DNA from 3 places in the Arthrobacter sp. P4_F10 genome. Region 3 is predicted to be linked to each of the others. Evidence: riboswitches for the same ligand, from Rfam matches in the RefSeq annotation. Region 3 holds a riboswitch; each other region holds the start of a gene.
The links. Region 3 has a riboswitch for S-adenosylmethionine ahead of AC1DR1_RS04190 (aminotransferase class V-fold PLP-dependent enzyme). Riboswitches for the same ligand answer to the same signal wherever they lie in the genome.

Region 1 (4,249 bases), on a different contig from region 3:
CATCTTGACTTCGCTCGCGTAGGCGTTGGACGGGTGCAGCTCCGGGTCGCCCTCCCATTTGAGCATGTAGGGCACCTGGGGGTCGGCGATGAGCCCCAGGATGCCGATCTGCTTCCAGACCAGTTCGCGGCCGTCCGGAAACTTCCGGTTGCCGTTGACGGCCGCGCGGCCCAGCCGCTCCTCGAACGGGGCGAGATCGTCAACCTCGACGCACCAGCCCATCCAGCCGCCGCCCGCTTCCGAGCGTGCCCGGACTGCCTGGCCGAACGGGGCCTTGTCCGATGCCGGGTGGTTCAGGACCTCCACGACTTCCAGGTACTTGTGTCCCGCGAGCGGGATAATCATGTTGCGTGTCCCGAAACGGGGGTGCACTCCACCCTTCACGGCTTCAACGCCGAGGGCAGACGCAATACGTTCAGTGGTGGCTGCCAAGCCATCGTGTTCACAGGCGTAAGAGACGTGATCCATGCGCATGCCATCATCTTGGCACTTTGTGATGGACCTCTCAGCTTAGGTTCCCCTAACCGTCATGGGATGTCCGACGGCGGCAGGCTCGGTGTCCCGGGAGGCGCCGCCACGGCAACCGTCTTCATCTTCGTCACAAAGCTTCCAGGGCTCCGCCGCCATTCCTACACTGAAGCCAGGTCATGAGTGCCAGCGCACAGCCCCGGCTTGCTGGCCGGCAACCCTCGTATCGCGGTGGGGTGCCCCGGGTGAGGACCTGGCCGTCCGGCGCCCGCCGGAGGGCAAGCGCGGCGCCTGTGCCGGTCCGGGCCCAAAGCCCTGGCCGGTGCTGTGCCCGGTCCCTTTGAGGAGCATCAATGTCCAACGCCTGGTCCTTCGAAACCCGCCAGATCCACGCCGGCCAGGAGCCGGACAGCGCCACCGGTGCGCGGTCCCTGCCCATCTACCAGACGACGTCGTTCGTGTTCCCCAGCGCCGAAAGCGCCGCCAACCGCTTCGCACTCGCCGAACTCGCCCCCATCTACACCCGGATCGGCAACCCCACCCAGGACGCCGTCGAGCAGCGCGTGGCCAGCCTGGAAGGCGGCCTCGCGGCCCTGCTGCTCAGCTCCGGCCAGGCCGCGGAGACCTTCGCGATCCTCAACGTCGCCGAGGCCGGGGACCATGTGGTGGCCAGCCCCAGCCTCTACGGCGGAACCTACAACCTGCTCGCCCACACGCTGAAGAAATTCGGCATCTCCGTGACCTTCGTGGAGGACCCGGACAACCTGGACCAGTGGCGGGACGCCGTCCGGCCCAACACCAAGCTGTTCTTCGGCGAAGTGGTCTCCAACCCCCGCCAGGACGTCCTGGACATCGAGGGCATCTCCGATGTGGCGCACGAGGCCGGGGTGCCGCTGATCGTCGACAACACGCTCTCCACCCCGTACCTGATCCGGCCCATCGAGTGGGGCGCGGACATCGTGGTCCACTCCGCCACCAAGTACCTCGGCGGCCATGGCGCCGCGATCGCCGGCGTGATCGTGGACTCCGGCAACTTCGACTTCGGCAAGGACCCGGAGCGGTTCCCCGGTTTCAACACCCCGGACCCTACCTACAACGGCCTGGTCTACGCCCGCGATCTCGGTGCGGAGGGGGCGCTGGGCGCGAACCTTTCCTACATCCTCAAGGCCCGCGTCCAGCTCCTGCGCGACCTCGGCTCCGCCGTGTCCCCGTTCAACGCCTTCCTCATCGCCCAGGGCATCGAAACGCTGAGCCTGCGCGTCGAACGCCACGTAGCCAACGCCACCAAGGTGGCGCACTGGCTGGAGGCAAGGGACGACGTCGAATCGGTCGCCTACGCCGGGCTGCCGTCCAGCCCCTGGTACGAGCGAGGCCGCAAGTACGGGCCCAAGGGGACCGGCGCCGTCGTGGCGTTCAACATCGCCGGGGGAGCCGAGGCCGGCAAGCGGTTCGTCGATGCGCTCGAACTGCACTCGCACGTCGCGAACATCGGCGATGTCCGTTCCCTGGTGATCCACCCGGCGTCGACCACCCACAGCCAGCTCTCGCCCGAGCAGCAGGCGATCGCCGGCGTCAATCAGGGGCTGGTGCGGCTTTCGGTGGGCCTGGAACACATCGACGACATCCTCGCGGACCTCGACGCCGGATTCCGCGCGGCCAAGGGCGCCTAGGCACGCAGGGCGGCCGACGGCCGGTGTCCCCTCGACGGGACGGCCGGCCGCCGGGCTGTCACATGGAAGTCACAATCTTCGTGATTTCCGCCCCCTGTTTCGTAGACTCGTACCAGGTCATGAGTGCCAGTGACAGCCCCGGCTTGCTGGCCGGCAACCCTCCTTTTGCGGCGGGGTGCCCCGGGTGAAGACCTGGCCTGCCGGTCAGCTGACGGCAGGCAAGCGCGAAGATAGGTCCTCACATGACGATTGCCGTCACCCGCACGGGTGCTCCCGAAACCAAGCCATCCCGCAACCCGGACGGGACCGTCCAGTACGTCCGGATCGGCGACCTGCAGCTCGAATCAGGGATTCCGCTGCCGGATGTGGTCCTCGCCTACGAGACGTGGGGGACCCTGAACGCGGACGCCTCCAACGCCGTCCTCATAGAACACGCCCTGACCGGCGACACGCACGTGACCCGCGGCGACAGCGAGGAACCCGGCTGGTGGGAACAGCTCGCCGGACCCGGGGCTCCCGTGGACACGGACAAGTACTTCGTCGTTTCAATCAACATCCTGGGCGGCTGCCACGGTTCCACGGGACCCTCCACCCCGGCCCCCGACGGGCGCCCCTGGGGATCGCGGTTCCCGCTCGTCACCCTGCGGGACACCGCCGCCGCCGAGGCGCGGCTGGCCGACGCCCTGGGCATCGGCACCTGGTATGCCGTGCTGGGCGGCTCACTCGGCGGCGCGCGCGCACTCGAATGGGCCGTCACGTTCCCCGGCCGGGTCCGGCGCTGCGCCGTGATTTCCGTCGGCGCCAGCAGCACGGCCGAACAGATTGCCTTCGCGCAGGCCCAGACCCTGGCCATCCGCCAGGACCCCCATTTCAACGGCGGAAATTACTACGGCGGCCCGGAACCCGAAGCAGGTCTCGCCCTCGCCCGCCGCATCGCGCACATCACCTACCGCTCGGCGGCCGAACTGGACGGCCGGTTTGGCCGGAACGCCCAGGAGTCCGAGGCGACCCTGGAAGCCGGGTCGCTGGCCGGACGCGGGCGCTTCCAGGTGGAAAGCTACCTGGACCACCAGGGCAGCAAACTGGTCCGGCGCTTTGACGCGAACAGCTACATCGCCATCACCGAAGCCCTCATGAGCCACGATGTCTGCCGGGGGCGCGGAAGCCTCGGGGAGGCCCTTGCTCCGGCCACCGCAGAGTTCCTGGTGGCGGCCGTGGACTCGGACCGCCTGTATTTCCCGGCCCAGTCCCGTCAACTGGCCGAGGCCTTGCCGGGCGGCCCGGAACTGCACATCATTGAAGCGCCGATCGGCCACGACGGCTTCCTGACCGAAATCGGCCAGCTCAGCGCCCAGCTGCGGGAGGCCTTCTTCGGCCACTAGACCACATCGGTTGTGCATTTTTGCAGACGCGCTCTGCACTAATGGCCGTTGATGCTCAGGGCGGGAGCGTCCATACTCATGGGGAATGACGCCATGTGCCCTACATCACGGGCGTCCTCAGCCCAATGGTCCACAGGGTGTCGACGGAGACACCGAAGGAGTCACGATGAGTACGGAAAACGCCGCGAGGCGCGCTGAAGAAACGGACGTCAAATCGTCCGGCCTGAAGAAGGTAGTCACGGCCTCCATGGCCGGCACGGTGGTTGAGTGGTATGAATTCTTCCTCTATGCCTCCGCCGCCACCCTTGTCTTCGGCAAGCTGTTCTTTCCCAATACCGGTTCGGAATTGGACGGCATCATTGCCGCGTTCGTCACCTATGCGGTCGGCTTTGTTGCCCGCCCCATCGGTGGCATCGTCTTCGGCCACTTCGGCGACAAGTTCGGCCGCAAGAAACTGCTCCAGCTGAGCATCATCCTTGTCGGCGTTGCCACCTTCGCGATGGGCTGCCTGCCGACTTTCCAGCAGATCGGCTACTGGGCCCCGGCCCTGCTGGTCTTCCTGCGCTTCGTCCAGGGCTTCGCCGTCGGCGGTGAGTGGGGCGGCGCAGTCCTCCTCGTTGCCGAGCACAGCCCGAGCAAGTCCCGCGGATTCTGGTCAAGCTGGCCGCAGTCGGCGGTTCCGATGGGCAACCTGCTGGCCACCGGTGTGCTGTTCACCCTGTCCGCCAC
Region 2 (4,249 bases), on a different contig from region 3:
TGATGATGGCCAAGACTGAAAGCAGCCAAGGCAAGAACCCGGAAGCCCTCATCCTCAGCAAGGCAATCGTGACCTCCCAGGAAGCTGAAATCCAGGAAATGAAGGCCCTGCTGGCAAACCTCTAGCCTGCGTCCCGGCCCCGGTCCGGTTTTCGGACCGGGGCCTTCCCGGCCACCCCGCCCGCGTTGGCCCAGACCTGCGTTGGCCCAGACCTGCTTGAGCGCTAGACCTGCTTGAGCGCTAGACCTGCTTGAGCGCCTGGCCGAGGTCGCGGATCAGGTCCTCCACGTCCTCCAGGCCCACCGAAAGCCGGACCACGCCGTCGCTGAGCCCGATCGCCGCACGGCCTTCCGGGCCCATCGCGCGGTGCGTCGTAGTCGCAGGATGCGTGATGAGCGTCTTGGCATCACCCAGGTTGTTGGAGATGTCGATGATCCGCAGCGCGTCCAGCAGGGCGAAGGCGGCCTGCTTCGCGGTGCGTCCCGGCGAGGGCGAAAGCTCCAGCGTGAGCACTGTCCCGCCGGCCTTCATCTGCTTCACGGCGAGTGGGTACTGCGGGTGGGACGGCAGCAGCGGGTACTTGACCCAGCTGACCGCAGGCTGTCCCTCGAGCCATTCGGCCAGCCGCAGGGCGGAGGCCGAGGAATGGTTGACGCGCAGGGCCATGGTCTCCAGGCCCTTGGTGAGCACCCAGGCATTGAAGGCCGAGAGTGCCGGACCGGTGTGCCGCATGAGCTGCTTGACGGGCCCGTCGATGAATTCCTTGGTGCCCAGGATCGCCCCGCCGAGCACGCGGCCCTGCCCGTCGATGTGCTTGGTGCCGGAGTAGACCACCACGTCCGCGCCGAGCTCTCCGCAGCGCTGCAGCAGCGGGGTGGCGAAGACGTTGTCGACCACCACCGTGGCGCCGGCCGCATGCGCCAGTTCGCTCACGGCGGCGATGTCCACGATTTCCTGCATGGGGTTCGAGGGCGACTCGAAGAATACCGCCGTGGCCGGCTCGGACAGGGCAGAGCGCCATTGTTCCAGGTCCGGGCCGTCCACGAAGACCGTCTCGACACCCCAGCGCGGCAGGATCTCGTTGAGGATCACAAAGCACGAGCCGAACAGCGAGCGGGCTGCGACTACGCGGTCGCCGGCAGCCAACAGCGCGCCCAGCGCGGTGAAGACGGCGGACATGCCGGACGCCGTCGCAAAACACGCCTCGGTTCCCTCGAGCAGCCGGAGCCGCTCCTGGAAGGTGGCGACGGACGGATTGCCGTAGCGGGAGTAGACGAAGCGCTCGTCTTCCCCGGTGAAGGCACGCTCGGCGGCGGCCGCGGACTCGTAGACGAATCCGGAGTTGAGGAAGATCGGCTCGGTGGTTTCCTGGAAGCCGGTGCGGTCAAGGCCGCCGCGGACAGCCTGGGTGTCGGCGGCCCAGCCGGCGGCGTCGGGATTGAAAGTCATCAGATCTTTCCAAGGTTGGTGGGCAGGCCGCGGTTCTTCCAGCCGTTGACGGTGCGGTCGCCAAAACGGTCGGTCTCGCCTTCGAAGCCCTCAAGAACGTTGTACGAGGTGTAACCGGCGGCCGTCGCGGCCGTCGCGGCGGCGATCGAGCGGACACCGGAGCGGCAAAGGAACACCAGTTCGACGGCGGAGTCCTCCGGTGCCTCTCGCCTTAGCTGTTCCACGAAGTGCGGGTTCGGTACGCCGCCGGCGAGGTTCCACTGGATGAAAAGCGGATCGTTCCGCCTTCCGCCCGCGGACGTCGTGTCCGGGATGCCGATGTGGGCCCATTCGCCCTCGGTCCGGACATCCACCAGGAGGGCTCCCGCCTCCAGCTTGGCCCACGCCTCATGGGGGCTGAGGTCTCCGGCGTAGCTCATGCGTGGCCCTCGAATGCCCCAACAGCGTCAATCTCGTCGGCATCGAGCTCATCGACTGCATTGGCCACGGCGGCGTCCGCGCTCGCAATCGCGGCCGGCAGGACCAGCGCCTGCGCCACGATCACGGTGCTGCCGTTGAAGGTGGCGGCGGGGCTTCCGTGCAGGACATAGCCCTCGGCCAGGGCGGCGGACACGCGCTCACAAAAGGCGCGGTCATCCGTGCCGGTGAACAGCCGGTAGGCCAGTCTTTCCTCGCCGGCAGGTGGTGCACTGCGTGCTGTGGTGCTGAGTATTTCGGGTACGGCGGGTGTTGACGTGGGGGGCACGACGGATCTCCTCTTTCACGCTTGCAGCTCGAATTCTCGATTGCCGAGTATTCACCTGAGGCACCCCGCCGCGAAAAGGAGGGTTGCCGACCGGCCAGTCAGGGCTTGGCACCGGTTCTCATTACTCCCCAAAAACGTAACACCTACGACGCCGGCCCGCACCGCCGTCGTCGTCATGTTCCGTAACCGGGCCACGCCCAGGCGCTGGCGCCGGCCGGGCCCAGCGTGGGGCGGGGCCCGGCCGAGTAGTGGCGGGCTCCAATTTCGGGTACAGCCCACTCGTGTGTGCGCGGACGATTCGCCGTCTACTGGAGGGCATGGCCGACGTGTCGGCCGGATTCTCAGGTTAACCGGGCTGTCCGTGAATCGAGCCGTCTGTCCATCAAAACAAGTTGTCTGTCAAGTTGTCTGTGAATCAGTGCCCGGAACCGTCGGAGCCACAGCCATGGCCCGGCCGGTGACGGCGGAATGGAGCAATTGTGGGCCCGCGCATACTGGTTACCGGGATAGCAAGCGCCGCCGGCCGGACCGTCGCGGCCCAGCTCGAAGCCCGCGGACTCCCGTATCTCGGCTCCGACGCCCGCGCCGACTCCCGCCAGGCGGAGGATGCCGCCGCCGCGGCCGCGGTCAGGCTCCTGCCGGCGACGGACCCGGACATGATCCTGGACCTGCGCCGGCTGGTGGACCGTGAAGCCATCAACGTCATCATTCCGACCCTGACTGTGGAACTTCCGGTCCTGGCCGCGGCCCGTGCCGGATTCGCCCAGGACGTGCGGATCATCGTGGGCGACCCCGCCGCGGTGGCCCTCGCCAACGACCAGCTGTTCACCACCTGGGCGTTGCAGGCAGCCGGGATTCCGGTGCCCCAGTTCGCGGTTCCGGGCGACCTCGCCGCCGCGCCGGCATCCCTCGCCTCCCTCACCGGCCCCGTGGTGGTCAAGCCGCGGGTCTTCAAAGGCTCCCATGGTGTCCACGTGCTGGCCGGAACGGCCTCGGTTAGCTGGAAGAACATGCCGGCGGGGCAACTTGTCCAGGAGTTTATCCCGGGCGCCGACTACGTGTGCCTGGTGTTCGGCACTCCGGCACGCAACGCGATGGCGCCGGTGGCGGTGGTCCTCGAGAAGACCAGGACCCCGTATGGACACGCCGGCAGCGACGAAGTCAGCCGCAGGGTGCCGGCGAGCCAGGCCGGGGACGTGCGGAAGCTGGGCCTGGCCGCCGTCCGCACGCTCGGGCTGACCGGGCCGGTCCAGGTCCGGATCCGCCGCCGCGCGGACGGAACCCCCGTGGTACTGGGCGTCTGCGCGACCCTGGGGGAGAACAGCACCTGGGCCCCGGAAATGCTCGACGCCGTGCTGGCCACCTTCATGCTCCCGGCGTTCAACCCGGTCTCGTTCCGGCGGTGCCCGGCGGTTCCCGCGGACGCCCTGGGGTGAAGCGCGGCCCGGCAGAACGGTGTGCTCACGCAGTCGCTGAGTCTCCCCACCTTTGAGGCCGGAGGACGGCGTGTTCCCACAAACCGCCGTCGTTACCGTGGTCCCTGGCCGCAAAACCGGTGAGTATCAGCGGCGCCTGCCGTGCAGCACCGGCCTGGCCGCACTATTCGATGGTGGCGAACAGTGCGTTGAGTTCGGCCGTGAGCTGGCGTCGCAGTTCCGGGGTGCCGATTTCCTGGCCGTCGATGTGGTTCACCGGGGCCAGGAGCCGGATGCTGGAGATCAGCCAGACCGCGTCGGCATCCAGCAGGTCCTTCGGCTCCAGCGGGCCGTAGCCCAGCTCCCAGCCGGCGGCCTTGGCGGCGGTGAACAGGGCGCCCTGCGAAGTCCCCGGCAGAATGCCGCTGTCCAGCTGCGGGGTGATGAGCCGCCGGGTTGTGCGGACGCCACCGGCGCCGTCGTCCGCGGTTTCCAGGTGGGCCAGCAGAACGGTCGACGTCGGTCCCTCCAGGACCCGGCCGTCCGCGGACGTGAAGATGACGTCGTCGGCGCCGTGCCGGTGGGCGTAGCGCAGCGCCGCCATGTTCACGGCGTAGGAGAGGGTCTTGGCGCCGAGCAG
Region 3 (4,249 bases):
TCCCAGACCATGAGCCGCTTTAAGGCGCTCGACCTTCGGATCGAGACGAAGCCGGACCTCACGCCCGTGACCGATGCCGACAAGTCCGCCGAAGAGGCCATCCGCGGCCAGCTCTCCCGGTCCCGTCCGCGCGACGCGGTCCTGGGCGAAGAATTCGGCAGCTCGGGCCACGGCTCCCGCCGCTGGATCATTGACCCGATCGATGGCACCAAGAACTTTGTCCGCGGCGTCCCGGTCTGGGCCACCCTGATCGCCCTCGTCGATGAGGGCGAGCCGGTGGTCGGCGTCGTCAGCGCACCGGCACTGGGCAAGCGCTGGTGGGCCGCCAAGGGTGCGGGCGCCTACACGGGCCGCTCGCTCGCCGCCGCCACACGGCTGAAAGTATCCAACGTCTCCAAGCTCGAGGACGCCTCGCTGTCCTACTCCAGCCTTGGCGGCTGGAAGGAACGCGGGAACCTGGACGAGTTCCTGGGCCTCACCGAGGAAGTGTGGCGTACCCGCGCCTACGGTGACTTCTGGTCGTACTGCCTCGTGGCCGAGGGGGCTGTGGACATCGCCTGCGAACCCGAGCTGAACCTCTACGACATGGCCGCGCTGGTGCCGATCGTGACCGAGGCCGGCGGCCGCTTCACCTCGCTCGAGGGCGAGGACGGCCCCTTCGGCGGCAACGCCCTCGCCACCAATTCGATCCTCCACTCGGAAGTCCTCAAGCGGCTCAACCCCGGACTCGACGACCTCCTCTAGGCCCCACCCCTCAAGGATTCCCAAGGGCCCCTGTACGACGCTGTCCCCAACCTTCGCTGCCGGTCACGGCGTGGAGTGGGCATCGAGTGGCAGGAGGGCGGCCATGTCTGGATCGGTTCACGCCGCGGATCCCGAAACCTTCGACCCCGACGTCGGACCGGTTCTGCTGGTTCTCGTGGCGAAGTACCGGGACCTGGACATTGAGTCGGCCACCCGGCTCCAGGCCGTTTCCTCGGAGCTGGGCCAGAATCTGCTCGCCTGCAGTTCCGCCGTGTCCGGGTCCGTGGTCGTGTCCACATGCAGCCGCTTGGAAATCTACGGCGAGGTGGCGTCCAGGGAGCATATAGATGCCGTCTGCTCCGAGGCCCTGGGCTCTGTCCGCCTCTGCACGCGCCTCCCTGTGGCCCAGCTCGCGTCCCTGTTCGAGCACTCCTCTGGAGCGTCGGCCGCGGAGCATCTCTTCGGCGTTGCGGCCGGCCTGGACTCCGTCGTGGTCGGTGAGCGTCAAGTCGCCGGCCAGGTCCGCCGCGCGCTCGCTGCAGCACAGGCAGCAGGCACCGCGAGCGGGCTTTTAGTCCGGCTGTTTCAGGAGGCGTCCCGCACGGGCAAGGAGGTGGGGGCGCGGACCGCGCTCAGCAGCGCCAGCAGGTCCATAGCCTATGTGGCCCTTGAACTGGCGGCCGCCGGAGCAGCGCACCCATCCCTGGCTGATGCGTCCGTCGTCCTCTTCGGCACCGGTTCCTATGCCGTTTGCGTCGCGGAAATCCTCAGGAACAGTCGATGCCCCACCATTTCCGTCTTCTCCCAATCCGGCCGCGCGGAGGCGTTTGTGGCGAGCAGGGGCGGTACGGCGCTGACGGCACGGGAGCTGCCTGCCGCTGTTGCCCGGGCAGACATCATCATTGGCTGCAGCGGCACGGAGACCCGCATAGGTGCCGCCCAACTGGCCGGTTGGAGGGATGACACAGGCCGTGCCCTCATTGTCATCGATCTCGCACCCAGCCATGACTTCGACCCCCGGGTGGCGGATCTGCCGGGCGTTGAACTGATCACCCTGGATTCAGTGCGTTTCGCGGCTCCCCCGGCGGACGCCGAGGCGCTCCGCCTCGCCGGCGTCCTGGTCCGGCAAGCGGCGCTTCGCTTCGAAAAACAAGAAGGACTGCGCGTAGTCGACGCCGCCATTGTGGCCCTGCGCGGCCACGTCCACCAGGTCCTCGAGGCTGAAATGGCGCGCGTCATGAAGGAATACGGGTGCGGCGCCCAGGCTGAGGATGTGAACCTCGCGATGCGTCGAATTGTCCGCCGACTGCTTCACATCCCAACGGTCCGCGCCCGGGAATTGGCCTCGGACGGCCGCCAGTATGAGTACGCTGCCGCGCTGGAAGCCCTGTTCGGCCTCAGCATTCAGCTCACCGGCGCCCGGAACCCCGGGGCATACAATCTTGCCTTGGAAGGTGTCCCGGCCGCGCCGGCGGCTTCGTAGCCGTGTCCGTAATAATCCGCTTCACAATCGCTGGCCGTCTTTTCCCCGGCTGCGCGGATGTCCTACGCTCGATGCAGGTCACGAGTGCCAGCGCTAAACCCCGGTTTGCTGGCCGGCAACCCTCCAGACGCGGTGGGGTGCCCCGGGTGACGACCTGGCCGGTCCGGAACGGACCCGGCAAGCGCGGATTCCCATGATGTGGGGTCCTGGTCGAGTGAGGTCCCATGACAACTGCCATTTTTCCCGCAGCCCCCGAATTCCACGCCGCTGCGGCCCGCCCGCTGGCCGCCGTCACCGGCGCCGAAATCCAGGCCCCGCTGATCACCGGCGGCCACGCCCGCTACGCCAACCTCGACTACGGCGCCTCCGCCCCGGCACTGTCCGTCGTCTCGGCCTACCTGAACGAAATCCTGCCGTACTACGCGAGCGTGCACCGCGGCGCCGGCTACGCTTCGCAGATCAGCACGTCCGTCTACGAGAACGCCCGGGACATCGTGCGGGACTTCGTGGGCGGCCGGCCGGATGATTCGGTAATCTTCACCCGCAACACCACCGATTCCCTGAACCTGCTGGCCGGCTGCCTGCCGCTCCGCGACGGACGGCCGGTGGGCGAGGTCCTCTACCTCGACATCGAGCACCACGCCAACCTCCTGCCCTGGCAGAACGTCCCGCACCGCAGCGTCGTGGCCGCCCCCACCCTCGCGGCCACTGTGGACCGCCTGCGGGACGAGCTCGCCCGCGGCGGCGTGAGTCTGCTGGCCGTCACCGGCGCTTCCAATGTCACCGGGGAGATCCTGCCGATCCGGACTCTTGCCACACTGGCGCACGAGTACGGCGCCAGGATCGTCGTCGACGCCGCGCAGCTGGCCCCGCACCGGCGGATCGACATCGCCGCGGACGACGTCGACTACCTCGCCTTCTCGGGGCACAAGCTTTACGCCCCGTTCGGCGCCGGCGTGCTGGTGGGGCGGACGGACTGGCTCGACGCCGGCACCCCGCACCTGGCCGGCGGCGGCGCGGTCCGGGACGCCCGGCTCGACTCCGTCAGCTGGACCACCGGACCCGCCCGGCACGAGGGCGGCTCGCCGAACGTCCTCGGCGCGGCCGCCCTGGCCCGCGCCACCCAAGTGATCGCGGCCCTGGACCCGGAGCAGTGGCAGGCCCACGAGGACGCCATCCGGTCCTTCCTCGTCGAGGGTCTGCACGGCATTGACGGCGTGACCGTTCACCGGATCTTTGCCGATTCGACTCCCGCTTCTTCCCCCGGAGTCGATCTGCCGGGCACCGGCACCATCGGCGTCGTGAACTTTTCGGTGGAAGGCTACGACGCCGGGCTGGTGGCCGCCTACCTGTCGGCCGAACACGGCATTGGCCTGCGCGACGGCCGCTTCTGCGCCCACCCGCTGCTCAAGCGGCTCGGCCTGCCTGCAGGCTCCCTGCGCGCCAGCTTCGGCCTCGGCTCACGGCTGGAGGACGCCGAGCGCCTGTTGGCCGGCCTGCAGCAGCTGCGGCAAACGGGACTCGGCTGGGACTACGTGGTGGACGCCGGCCGCTGGGTGCCGGCCAACGATACCCGCAGCTACCCTCACTGGGCGCCGAACACCCCGGGCACCGCTGGTGCCGCGCCGTGCACGGAGGACTAGGCACGGCGGACTAAGCAGGCGTACTAACCCGAGGCAGGATCAGGACCCCAGCGCCGGTGCGGTAAATTCGAAAGGTATCTGAAACCAGCAGGACCTTCCCGAAGGAGATCGCACGTGGCAAGCGGCGGACCCCAACTGCACAGTAGCTCCAAACTGCACAGTGGTTCCAAACTGCACAGTGGCCCCAAACTGCACAGTGAACGTCGCCAGGAACTCGGACAAAGCTTCCAGGACGGCGGGGAGCACTATGAACGCGTCCGCCCTAGCTATCCGCAGGAGTCGGCCGACTGGCTGATTCCGGCGGGGGCCAAGGACGCCGCGGACATTGGCGCCGGCACCGGAAAGTTCACGGCGCTTCTGGCAGAACGTGGACTGCGCA

Region 1: another riboswitch for S-adenosylmethionine. It lies ahead of metX (homoserine O-acetyltransferase MetX); the one in region 3 lies ahead of AC1DR1_RS04190 (aminotransferase class V-fold PLP-dependent enzyme).
Region 2: another riboswitch for S-adenosylmethionine. It lies ahead of AC1DR1_RS14940 (DUF1737 domain-containing protein); the one in region 3 lies ahead of AC1DR1_RS04190 (aminotransferase class V-fold PLP-dependent enzyme).

Annotation. Positions count from the first base shown of each region.
Region 1 covers NZ_JBFUJJ010000009.1:124,606-128,854, forward strand. The annotation lists gene AC1DR1_RS12045 (VOC family protein) at 1-474, opposite strand, end outside; SAM riboswitch class IV at 644-759, shown strand; gene AC1DR1_RS12050 (bifunctional o-acetylhomoserine/o-acetylserine sulfhydrylase) at 822-2,138, shown strand; SAM riboswitch class IV at 2,254-2,369, shown strand; gene metX (homoserine O-acetyltransferase MetX) at 2,381-3,520, shown strand; gene AC1DR1_RS12060 (MFS transporter) at 3,687-4,249, shown strand, end outside.
Region 2 covers NZ_JBFUJJ010000014.1:75,311-79,559, forward strand. The annotation lists gene AC1DR1_RS14925 (DUF305 domain-containing protein) at 1-125, shown strand, start outside; gene AC1DR1_RS14930 (O-succinylhomoserine sulfhydrylase) at 241-1,449, opposite strand; gene AC1DR1_RS14935 (rhodanese-like domain-containing protein) at 1,449-1,868, opposite strand; gene AC1DR1_RS14940 (DUF1737 domain-containing protein) at 1,865-2,194, opposite strand; SAM riboswitch class IV at 2,207-2,320, opposite strand; gene AC1DR1_RS14945 (ATP-grasp domain-containing protein) at 2,674-3,630, shown strand; gene AC1DR1_RS14950 (aminodeoxychorismate lyase) at 3,794-4,249, opposite strand, start outside.
Region 3 covers NZ_JBFUJJ010000002.1:277,045-281,293, forward strand. The annotation lists gene hisN (histidinol-phosphatase) at 1-744, shown strand, start outside; gene AC1DR1_RS04185 (glutamyl-tRNA reductase) at 848-2,227, shown strand; SAM riboswitch class IV at 2,304-2,417, shown strand; gene AC1DR1_RS04190 (aminotransferase class V-fold PLP-dependent enzyme) at 2,452-3,870, shown strand; gene AC1DR1_RS04195 (class I SAM-dependent methyltransferase) at 4,024-4,249, shown strand, end outside.